Regions from separate parts of the Exiguobacterium sp. FSL W8-0210 genome, predicted to be linked through region 1. Evidence: riboswitches for the same ligand, from Rfam matches in the RefSeq annotation. Region 1 holds a riboswitch; the other holds the start of a gene.
What was found. A riboswitch is a leader RNA that binds a small molecule or an ion and turns the genes downstream of it on or off. The one in region 1 is predicted to bind FMN.
Positions count from the first base shown of each region.

Region 1 (6,041 bases):
CGCAAAGCCAACGACTTCGTCTTCTAACTCCACAACATACACACGCTGATCGATTAACGCCTGCTCCCATTGTTTCGTCCGTTTCTCGTAAGACAACTGTGCTAAATAAGAATCAGGGATGATCCCTTGATACGTCTCCCGCCAGGCATCGATATGAACGCGCGCAATGGTCGACGCATCTTCAAGACGTGCTTCACGAATTCTCATAACGGGATAATGAAGCGACGTGTCTCGCGTCCATTGCGAACAGTTGGTTCGATTTCCTGTCCGCCGTTCGCTAAGATGACACGACGTGATGCGAGATTATCAACACCACACGTCAATAGCACTTGATCAAGTCCACGCTGACGCGCTTCTTCAAGCGCAAGCTGAAGACCTGTCGTCGCATACCCTTTCTGACGCTCGGATGGTCGGATCCCGTATCCGATATGTCCGCCGTACAACTTCAAGTTCTCCGTCAAATCATGCCGGAAGTTCAGTGCACCGACAATTCGTTGTCCATCAACCATCCAGTACGTCGAATGCGTGACAAGACCTTCTCTGACTCTCGTTTCCATTTCTTTAAGCTCCGCGAAATAGGTAGCGAGCGGTTCATACGTATCCCCGACCGCTTCCGGTACGATCGTTTCGCCTGACTCTCGCCAGTCTTCTAAAAAGGCGCGGTACTCCGTTTCCCACGCAAGAGTTGGTTTCATCAACTGCATCATTGGTGATTGCGCACCTCCTCTTCAATCAAACGATCGAGCCAGTCATCGATATGTTGAAACAGATAGCCCGCTTCTTTCGCAGCTGTCGTATCCATATAGAAATCGCGTTCTGGCGCAAGTGGCGATTCATCCTCTCCTTTTGTGACGATTTGGCTCGTCGTTCCCGCAATACGGTCGATTTTATCCATCAGGTCTTGAATCGATAGGACGCCGTCACTCGCAGCGTTGATCGGTCCTGTCAATTCCGAACGACCACACCACTCAAGAAAGGCAGCGGCTTCGTAACTTGAGATGTAGCCCATCTTCGCATAGTTGTTTTCAGCGATAATCGGACGACCGTCAAGCGCGCGTTTGATATGGAAGACAAGTCGTTCCGTATAATCGTCTGGTCCGAGGACAACAGGAAAACGAATGGCAACGACAGGGAAGGTCGCACGTTGGAAGAAATAACTCTCCGCTTGGCGTTTCCCTTCGCCATACCCATGTTCCTTCTCAAGATCATATTTCCCGGGAAACGGATTGTAGGCGCGTTCCGAAATATTCGCACCACCGTCTTCATAGACAGACATCGTCGACGTCAACACGTAGCGCCCGACTTTCCCTTCAAACGCGTCAATCGCAAGTTTGGCTTGATACGGCGTGAAGCAAATGTTGTCATAGATGACATCCCAGTGCTGTTGGCTTAAATCCTTCATCGTACTACTTGACGTCCGGTCTCCTTTGAAAAATGTCAAGCCCTTCGCGACTGGTGGCGTATGCTCACCGCGTGTGACGATTGTCACGTCATCCCCCGAATCGGCTAAGCGAATTGCAAGCCGGCGTCCGAAATAGCGCGTTCCCCCGAAAATCAATACTTTTCTCATCCTGAAGCCCTCCCTGTTCGTAGTAGCATTCACTCTCTTAATATTTCGAGTCAACGGAACAGGTCTCCTGTATGCGGACAATAAAAAAATCGTGGACGATGTCCACGATTGGATTCATTAACAGCCACCCGGTGTCCCGGCATTCGTTGCCGTCCGGAACGAAGTCCCGCAACCGCATGTTGCGATGGCATTCGGATTCGTGATCGTGAATCCGCCGCCGAGCATCGACTGTTTATAATCGATTTCCAGTCCTTTGACGACCGGATAATCTTTTTCGTCCACGATGACGGTCACGCCGTGCTGTTCGAAAACGAGATCCGTTTCTTTCTGTTGGTCGAATCCCATTCCGTACGACAGACCACTACATCCACCACCTTGGACGAGCATCCGAAGATTCCGTTCATCTGCTGGTGCCTGCGCCATCATGTCCTGGACTTGTAGCGCTGCTGCCTCCGTTAAATGGATCATGTCATCACCTTCCTTTTCTTTAGTATACGCAACTTCTGAGCGAATCGAAACCTAGTTGCTTGAAACTATCTTGAATTCGTTGTATAAATGGTATGTACAACAAAATAATCGTTCCATCTTCAGGGCAGGGTGAAATTCCCGACCGGCGGTAAACAACTCTTCTTGAGTTGAAGCCCGCGAGCGAATAGGGCGCTATTTGCTGATTCTGTGTAATTCAGGAGCCGACAGTACAGTCTGGATGGGAGAAGATGGCGGCATGAGTTTGAATTTGATCGATTTTTGCAACAATCGATTAGGTTTATTTAATGCGGACTTCTCCCCTGTTGATCTCATCAATAGGGGTTTCTTTATGGACGCAGTCATGCCAATACTTCATCGAGAGGAACGAGCAAAAGGAGACAATACTCGTATGAAACGCACACAAAAAATGGTCACTCTGTCAATGTTAGGTTCAATCTCATTTGTTCTTATGCTTATCAATTTTCCACTACCGTTCTTACCGAACTATCTGAAGATTGACTTCAGTGATGTTCCTGCTCTCGTCGCAGCGATCATGTTCTCACCGGTCGCAGGTGTCATCGTCGAAGCATTGAAGAACGTGCTATACTACATCTTCCGCGGAAGTGGTGTTCCGGTCGGAGAATTCGCGAACTTCGCTGCTGGTGTCGCATTCGTGCTTCCTGTCAGCTGGTTCTACCACAAAAAGAAATCAACACAAGGTCTCGCAACTGGTCTCGTCGCTGGTACGATCACGATGGCACTCGGTCTTGCGATCCTCAACTATATCTTGATCCTTCCAGCGTATGCATGGTTCCTCGGTATGGACTACATGGCGGATCCAGCTGTCAAATGGACAGCGATCACAGCCGGTATCTTACCGTTTAACGTCATCAAGGCGTTGTTCATCTCGGCACTCTTCATTCCACTGTTCTTGAAACTACGCCCATGGATGATGCGCCGTCAACAATCTGCCTGATCCGAAAAGCTGCGCCCGCTGACGGACACGAATCCCCTCGTTCAGACGAACGAGGGGATTTTTTGGCTGTCCATGCTCACAGCTCATTCTCTTCGATTTTCAGGTAAATCTTTTCAAGCAACTCTTCCGGCGTCTCGCCTACGACCGTCTCACCATCTACGAGACAAAAATGGTCAAGCGAACAAATCCCGCAATAACCGAGGCAACCGTATTCGACGACGTCAACATTCGGGTCACGTTCAAGTTGCTCCATGACGACCTGTGTACCAGCCGCTAAGTTACTAATACAAAATTCAATAATCGGATTCACTTTTTTTCCTCCTTCAAGCAGGAAACGACCTGCCTCATGTCGTATTATACAAGGTCAGACTGATTTAGGGGAACTAAGGGGGATTTTACGTTATGAAGCAATTGGTCGTACTCGGCGGAGGTTATGGTGGAATGCGGATTTGTGAGCGATTCAAGGACGAGGAAGTTGCCGTCACGCTCGTCGACCGTCTACCGTACCACGCACTCAAAACGGAATACTACGCACTCGCAGCAGGTACATTATCAGATCGGGATGTCCGGATTGAATTTCCGGAGGGGAAACATCTTACCTATAAATATGGACATGTCATCAAAATCTCACCAGAGACGAATACGGTCCATCTGCAGGACGGATCAGAATTATTCTATGATGACTTAATCATCGCCCTCGGTTGCGAGGATAAATACCACAACATTCCGGGTGCTCAAGAATTTACATACAGCATCCAGACACTAGAAGAATCACGGAAGACACAACAAGCGATTTATGGTCTGTCACCGGAATCCGTTGTCTCGATCGTCGGTGCTGGTCTATCTGGTGTCGAACTCGCCAGTGAACTGCATGAGAGCCGGAAGGATTTAACGATTCGTCTGTTCGACCGCGGTCCATCCGTCTTGTCGTTCTTATCCGATAAAGTCTCGTCTTACGTTCAGGAATGGTTCGAGGAACATGACGTTGAAGTCATCAACAACTCGAATGTCACGCTCGTCACAGCGGACGATGTGCGAAACGGCGACGATACGTATCCATCCGACTTAACGATTTGGACAGCTGGTACGCAGCCGGTTAAAGTTGTACGCGATCTCGGCTTTGCTGCGGACAGTGGCGGTCGGATCAAATTGACGGAACATCATCACGTACCGGAATACGATAACGTCTTCGTCATCGGTGATTGTGCAAGTCTACCGTATGCACCAAGTGGTCAACTCGCAGAACATCAGGCAGAACAAGTCGTCGATGTCTTACAAGCCAAGTGGCAAGGAAAGAAATTACCGAAGCTGCCAGAAATTAAACTGCGCGGGATACTCGGTTCACTCGGAAAATCAGATGGTTTCGGAATCGTCATGGGCAAACAAGCACTGACGGGGAAAGTCCCACGTCTCTTGAAGTCCGGTGTCTTATGGAAACACAAAAAGATTAAATGAGCAAAAGAGGTGTCCCAAGCTTTGGGATACCTCTTTTTCGTTCATCCCGTCTGATTCAGCTTCGCATCGATTGCCGCTGTGATCGTCTTGAGTTTGACGTACCCCTCATCAATCATCTCATCATCGAGCACGATCAGTGGATAAAAATAAACATCCTCTTTCAGCGCTTCCGTCCATTGATCTGATGTTGCTGTCTCGAAATCAACATAGCGAAGCGTCATCGCTTGCTCATATTTCCGCCCGAGGACGGCTTGTAGCCAACTGAATGTCTCTTCCGAGCTAGGTGCCCCGACACAACTCGGACAGGTGACCGCTGTTCCGTAAACCGTGATTTCCATCTTGAAGTCCCCCTTTTCAATTCACTCCTCTTTAGTATACAAGTTTTCCAGATTGAGAACATTTTTCAACCCTGTTACAATGAAACTATACGAAAGGATGTGTTTACGCATGGAAATGTTTGATCAAGTGAATGAAGTTCTTGAAAAATTGCGTCCGTTCCTTCTTCGTGATGGAGGAGACGTTGAACTCGTAGATGTAGAAGACGGAATCGTAAAACTCCGTTTGATGGGAGCTTGTGGTAGCTGCCCAAGTTCAACAATCACATTGAAGGCCGGTATCGAACGTGCCCTTCTTGAAGAAGTCGCTGGCGTCGTCGAAGTCGAACAAGTCTTCTAATACATGAAATCCCGAACGAATTCTCGTTCGGGATTTTTTGATTCATAGAATCCATTCAGCTAACGTATCGACCATGTATGTCGGTTGACGATCCTGCCCTTGAATGAAGACTGGTGTATGGACGCCAGAATTGACGTGCATCGTCCGGATACCTCCATTGATCCCGAAAAGAATGTCCGTATGGTAGTTGTCTCCGACCATGATGACGTCTTCTTTTGACAGACCAATCATTTCTGTCGCGATATCGACCATGACTGGTTCTGGTTTACCGATGAAGAACGGTTCCTTCTCCGTCGTCACGCGCAGGACGGACGTCAAGGCACCATTACCTGGCAGAAAACCACGTTCGGTCGGAATCGCGATATCACCGTTCGTTGAAATAAACCGGGCACCGGCGCGAATCGCAAGTGCACCAACAGCGAGTTTTTCGTACGTGATTTGACGATCGAGTCCAATAACGACGTAATCTGCCGCTTCGGTTGCGACGACGTCTAACCCTTCTCGTTCAAGCGCGTCGATCAGTCCTGTTTCTCCGATCGCATAGACGCGCGCTTTTGGTGACAGGTCAGCAATATAACGACCAGTCGCCATCGCACTCGTCAAAACGTGTTTCGCATCGGAATGAACACCCATCCCGCGTAGTTTCTCCGCCACAGCTTCTGCCGTCATCGATGCGTTATTCGTCACGAACAAATACGGAATGCCTTCTGCTTGCAGACGATTGACGAAATCGACCGCTTCTTTTACCGGTTCCGTTCCGTTATACATCGTTCCATCTAAATCAAATAAATAGCCTTTTGCCTTCATCCTGACTCACTCCTCGTTTGGTAAAAATGCAGACACCGGTCCGAGTTCTGTTTCGATATACCGGCGAATCGCTTCCGGGAAACGACGTAG
Region 1 covers NZ_JBBOUK010000001.1:2,369,330-2,375,370, forward strand. Annotated here, with positions in the region: gene MKY22_RS12355 (GNAT family N-acetyltransferase) at 1-207, opposite strand, end outside; gene MKY22_RS12360 (GNAT family N-acetyltransferase) at 204-695, opposite strand; gene MKY22_RS12365 (NAD-dependent epimerase/dehydratase family protein) at 704-1,570, opposite strand; gene MKY22_RS12370 (HesB/IscA family protein) at 1,688-2,038, opposite strand; FMN riboswitch at 2,150-2,292, shown strand; gene MKY22_RS12375 (ECF transporter S component) at 2,448-3,014, shown strand; gene MKY22_RS12380 (YuzB family protein) at 3,091-3,324, opposite strand; gene MKY22_RS12385 (NAD(P)/FAD-dependent oxidoreductase) at 3,417-4,469, shown strand; gene MKY22_RS12390 (DUF1462 family protein) at 4,511-4,807, opposite strand; gene MKY22_RS12395 (NifU family protein) at 4,917-5,144, shown strand; gene MKY22_RS12400 (TIGR01457 family HAD-type hydrolase) at 5,187-5,951, opposite strand; gene MKY22_RS12405 (DUF86 domain-containing protein) at 5,958-6,041, opposite strand, start outside.

Region 2 (6,041 bases), 420 kb from region 1:
TGACGTAGATACAAGACGGCTCCACCTTCTCGTTCGATTCGCTCAAGTGCAGAATCGAGTTGTGGACCACAATCGCAACGTTTCGAACCGAAGACATCCCCTGTCAGACATTCCGAGTGCAGACGGACGAGCATCCCATCGTGCGCTTCACCGGATAAGACGGCGACATGTTCTTTCTTATCTTGCGTCGTATAGCCGACCATCCGGAAAGCTCCGAATGTCGTCGGAAGCAACACTTCCGCTTCCCGCGTCAATGGACGCTCGAGATACGCGACGAGTGCCTCGATCGTGATCAGTTTTAAGTCGTGTTCTTCCTTATAGAGAAGCAAATCATCCATCCGTGCCATCGTGCCATCTTCCTTGATGATTTCACAAATGACGGCAATCTCATCGCTACCGGCAAGACGGGCAAGGTCAACACCTGCTTCCGTATGTCCGCGTCGTTCCCGGACACCGCCCTCTTTTGCGATCAACGGGAAGATGTGACCCGGTCGTTTGAAGCGCTCCGGTCCATCCGTCAGCATCCGCTGGATCGTCAGCGAACGCTCTTCGGCACTGATGCCGGTCTTCGCTTCTTCATGATCAATGCTGAGCGTGAATGCCGTTCCATGCGGATCTGTATTATTCGCTGTCATCGGAGCAAGTTCGAGTCGCTGTGCGATCCGCGGACTGACTGGTACACAGACGAGTCCTTTTCCGTATGTGATCATGAAGTTGATGTTTTCTGCTGTCGCGTGTTCTGCGAGCATGACGAGATCGCCTTCATTCTCACGATCCTCGTCATCACAGACGATGATCGGTCGTCCGTTTTTCAAATCTTCTATTGCGTCTTCAATCAAGTCGAATCCGTTCATTACATGTCGCCTCCTAAGAATGCTGCCCAGTCCGTCTGCTTCTCATGCTGCGTGAAATGATAGAGATGTTTCGCCATCATGTCACACTCGATATTGACGACTGCACCACTTGCCAATCGATCAAACGTCGTCACTTGACGGGAGTGCGGAATCAATGAAATCGAGATCGTTTCCGGCGTGACGCGTTGCAACGTCAGGCTCGTACCGTTGATTGCGATCGAGCCTTTCGGAATACAATACTTTTGCCACGATCCGACATCAAACGTATAGACCATCGCTTCTCCATCCGGTCGCCGACTGATCAGCCGCGCTGTTCCGTCGATATGTCCACTGACGAAATGACCGCCGAAACGACCGTCTGCCGGCATCGCCCGTTCGAGTTGCAATAGGCTTCCGACGCGGTACGTGCCGAGGGCTGTTGACCGGATCGTGTCATGGACGGCATCTGCCGTGAAACCGGTCGGACTCATCGACGTGACAGTCAAACAAATCCCGTCGACGGCGATGCTATCACCGATCTTCGTTCCTTCGAGTACCCGGTGCGCCTCAATTTCAAGCGCTAACCCGTTCGGTCGCGGGATCTTTCGTTTTAAGGTTCCGACTTCTTCAATCAATCCGGTGAACATGTCGTCTCCTCCTTTCGGATGTACGTCAGATGGAGATCCGGTCCGACCGTCTCAACCTGGTCGATTTGAAAACGATTTTCGATATCGTGTTGACTATTCCACGCATCGCCTTCAAAAATCGATGGGGCTTGGTAGACTTCGATTCGGTCAACGAGATCTGCCTCAAGAAAAGCGGCTTGAATCGTTGGTCCGCCTTCAATCAAGACACTACGGATGTCTTGTTCGTATAAGCGTTTCAAAATCGCTTCCGGCGTCTCATATTCACCAACGAGGACCGTCACCTGATCGTGACTAATCCGAGGAACACTCGTCAGCCAGTAGGTTGGATTTTTACCATCGCGGAAGACTTGCGCCGTCTCCGGAATCCGCCCCCGGCGATCAACGATTACTCGAATCGGCTCGATGCCTGACGACGCGCGTAACGTCAGTGCCGGATCATCGACGAGCACCGTCTCACTTCCGACGAGGATGGCATCGTGGCGTCCACGCAGGGCGCGACCGTTCGCGCGTGCTTCTTCTGACGTGATCCAGCGCTGTTCACCTGTCGCCGCGATCCCGTTCATCGTCTGCGCAATTTTGACGGTCACGGTCGGGCGTTTTCGTTCGATCGTCTTCCAGAATGCCGTGTAGAGGGCTTCTGCCTCATGCCGTAACAAGCCGACCTCGACTTCGATTCCCGCGTCCTGTAGCCGTTTAATTCCGGAACCAGCGACGATTACATGTTTGTCTTCTGTTGCGACGAAAACTCGTTTGATTCCTGCTTGTAGAATCGCTTCCGTGCATGGTGGCGTCTTGCCGTGATGATTGCATGGCTCGAGCGTCACGTAGAGATCGGCACCATGGGCGGCTTCTCCTGCCATCCGTAAGGCTTCGACTTCTGCGTGCGGCCCACCGGCAAACCGGTGTGCACCGAAGCCGATGATGCGTCCTTGTTTGACGATGACACAGCCGACACTTGGATTCGGACTTGTTTGTCCGTGTAACATTTGTGCTAATTGCATGGCATAACTCATCATCTGTGACATCGCGTTCACTCCTTTCAAATGAAAAAAGACGCCCCTTGAAAAAGGGGCGTCTGTATAGAAGGGTTCACGAAATACACGGTTCGCTTCCTGCATTTTTTCATGCAGAAAGAGACCGTCTCCTGAAAACATTTTTTCAGAAAACAGCTTGAATCGCGTCGTTTCGTTCTTCTCCCATCCGGACTTTACCGTCGGCCCTGGAATCTCACCAAGTCAGCCATGATGCGTACATCACAGGTCGCGGGCTCGTCGATCGATTGATCGCATCACCGCCGGTTGGGATTTTCACCCTACCCCGAAGAACTGGATTATTGAGTTATACAATTTTAGCCTAGCATATCTTTTTCAAGAAAACAAAGCGCAAATGCTTCTGTCTTGTCTCTTTTTTGATTTCGCTCCAGTTCTGTCACTCATCACCAATTCGTGATCGATCGCATCTCAAAAACGACCGGAGCACTTGATAGCAGTGCATCCAGTCGTCGTTTTCCGCTTATAAATATCCGTTCTTCCGATCGTGGAATTCTTGAGCGATCGCCCCGCGCGTCCGTTCATCAGCGAGGACGCGAAGCGCTGTCCGAGCGAGGATTTTCGCCCCCGTGATCAATGCTTCATCTCCAGCTTCTGAACGAGCCGCTTCTTTGAATGCTTCCGTATGCGCGACGAGATCGTCCGGACCAATCTTGATATACGGATGGATCGTCGGGATGACTTGACTGATGTTACCGGCGTCCGTTGAGCCAAGACCCGGTCGTTCGTCCAAGTGAACGATTTCGCCAAGCGCTTCTGCTTCTTCTTGGAACAGACGGTCGAACGTCCGGTTGAAGACGAGGTTATCGACTTCATTTTGGAACGCGATGACGTCAAGCGTCGCCCCAGTCGCGAGTGCCGCGCCTTGGGCGACGGCTTTGACTTTTTCCGTGACGGCATTTAATCGTTCCCGTGTCGTTGCCCGGATGAAGAAACGTGCTCTTGCGTATTCCGGGATGATGTTCGGCGCATCGCCTCCATGCGTGATGATCCCGTGGATCCGGACATCGTCTGGTAACTGCTGACGTAAGGCATTGATTCCGTTGAAGAGTTGAATGACAGCGTCGAGGGCGTTGATGCCTTCTTCCGGTGACGCCGCTGCGTGTGCCGGACGACCCGTAAAGGCAAAGTCGAGTGGATCGACCGCAAGGGAAGAACCCGTGATCCGTGTTTGTCCCGACGGGTGGACCATCAAGGCCGCATCGATCCCTTCCAGTAACTGATGTTTGACGAAACTGCCTTTCGCACTACCGTTCGGTCCACCTTCCTCGGCTGGTGTTCCAAGGACAACGACACTCCCGCCGACTTCATCGAGCACTTTACTGAGCGCGATCGCCGCTGCGACGCTCGTCGTGCCGATGATATTATGACCGCACGCGTGACCAATACCCGGCAACGCATCGTATTCAGCAAGAAAGGCAATCGTTGCGCCTGGTCGGTCGCTCGATTTCTTCGCGAAGAACGCGGTATCGTGCCCCGCGACGCCGAGTTCTACTGTAAAACCTTCCGCTGTTAGACGCTCCGCATGGAGCCGCGAAGCAAAGAATTCCTCGTTCCCGATTTCCGGCGTTGCATGAATTCGGTGACTTGTCTCAAGATACGATTCTCGTTTTTGTTCGATGTCCTGTTCAATCGTCTCTACCCATGTCGTGCGTACTGGTGTCGTCATACTGTCCACTCTCCTTTTGAAATTATTCGCCGATATCGCTCAGTGGAACGAACGTCGGGATCGTACTGCCTTTGTATTCTTTTTTGATGAAGGCCGCGACATCTTTTTGTTGATACAGCGATGCGATTTTTTTCAGTTCTTTTTTGTTCTTGTCTTCTGTTCGTGTTGCGATGATGTTGATGTATGGTTTTGCTGTCTCGTTCTCATGAACGATTGAGTCCTTGATCGGGTTGAAGCCAGCGTCAACGGCGATACCATTGTTGATGATTGATGCCGCGACGTCCGGTAAGACGCGTGGCGTTTGTCCAGCGACGATCGGAACGATTTTCAGCTTTTTCGGATTCTCGACGATCTTATCGACCGAACCGTTGCCATCGAAGTCGTCCGGTAGCTTGATCAGACCTGCTTCTTGCAGTAACAAGAGGGCGCGTCCCATGTTCGTCGCTTCGTTCGGAACAGCGATTTTTCCGCCAGTTGGAATGTCTTTGACATCCTTGTATTTATCCGAGTAGATCCCCATCGGTGCGATGACAGTCGTCGCAATCGGCGATAGCTTCAAGTTATGTTCTTTCTTGAAAGCGTTGAAGTAGGAAATCGTCTGGAAGGCATTGGCGTCGATCTCACCCTCAGCCAGTGCCATGTTCGGCTGGACATAATCGGAGAACTTGACGAGTTCGATTTTGATGCCTTCCTTCTCTGCTTTTTTCGCGACATAATCCCAAACTTGTGTGTCTGAACCGCTGACACCGAGCTTGATCGTCTTTTCGTCTTCTCCTGATGCTGCGCACCCGGCAAATAAAATCGTCGTGAGTGTTGCTCCAATTGCTACTGCTTTTTTCATGGCTGAATCGCTCCCTTGATTAATGTCTTCTGATTTTTCGTGCGACGATGTTGCCTGTCGTCTGTAAGCCTTGGACTAAGATGACGAGAATCCCGACCGTGATGATCATGACTTTCGTATCAAACCGTTGATAGCCGTAAGTAATTGCTAAGTCACCCAAACCGCCACCACCGATGGCGCCTGCCATCGCCGACGCCCCGATCAAGCCGACCGTCGCGATCGTTAAGTTCAGGATGAGTGAACCGAGTGCTTCCGGTAGGAGGAAGCGGAAAATCGTTTGAAACGGTGTCGCGCCCATCGCTTCTGCTGCTTCAAGAACGCCTTTATCGACTTCGAGTAAAGAACTCTCGATCAGACGCGCCATGTACGGTGCAGCGTAAAAGACGAGCGGAACGATTGCGGCTTCTGTTCCGATCGATGTCTGAACGATCAAGCGCGTCAACGGGATGATCGCGACGAGTAAGATGATGAACGGAATCGAGCGGAAAATATTGACGATACTGTTGAAGAACGTGAACAACGGAACATTTTCAAGTAACGCTCCTTTTCGCGTGACGACAAGCAGGATACCGAGTGGTAAGCCGATCAAGGTCGAGAACAAGAGCGAAACGGATACCATCGTCATCGTCTGCAAGAATGCTGTCCAGATATCACTGTAGTTAACTAGCATCAGCGAGCACCTCCTCAACGGTTACCTGCGCCTGATCGATGTAGTGTAACGCTCGTTTCACTTCTGTCGTCTCACCGATCAGTTCAACGAGTAATGTGCCGAACGGCGTATCCTGCAACTCCGTGATGCTACCGTGCAGGATATTGACATCGACGTCGAAGCGTTTTGCGACTTGCGATAAGAGTGGTTGTCCGGTGTGATGTCCAAGGAAGTGAATCTTATAGATTGGATTCGCATTCCGGGACTCGATCAACTGACGAATCGACGCTGGAATCTCGTCATGCATGACGGAGCGAACGAAATTTTTCGCTGTCTCAGTCTGCGGGTTTGAA
Region 2 covers NZ_JBBOUK010000001.1:2,789,393-2,795,433, forward strand. Annotated here, with positions in the region: gene ribA (GTP cyclohydrolase II) at 1-854, opposite strand, end outside; gene ribE (riboflavin synthase) at 854-1,480, opposite strand; gene ribD (bifunctional diaminohydroxyphosphoribosylaminopyrimidine deaminase/5-amino-6-(5-phosphoribosylamino)uracil reductase RibD) at 1,465-2,505, opposite strand; FMN riboswitch at 2,665-2,809, opposite strand; gene MKY22_RS14445 (M20 family metallopeptidase) at 2,993-4,198, opposite strand; gene MKY22_RS14450 (MetQ/NlpA family ABC transporter substrate-binding protein) at 4,221-5,039, opposite strand; gene MKY22_RS14455 (methionine ABC transporter permease) at 5,059-5,709, opposite strand; gene MKY22_RS14460 (methionine ABC transporter ATP-binding protein) at 5,699-6,041, opposite strand, start outside.
Region 2: linked by a shared signal. The riboswitch ahead of ribD (bifunctional diaminohydroxyphosphoribosylaminopyrimidine deaminase/5-amino-6-(5-phosphoribosylamino)uracil reductase RibD) and the one ahead of MKY22_RS12375 (ECF transporter S component) in region 1 are both predicted to bind FMN.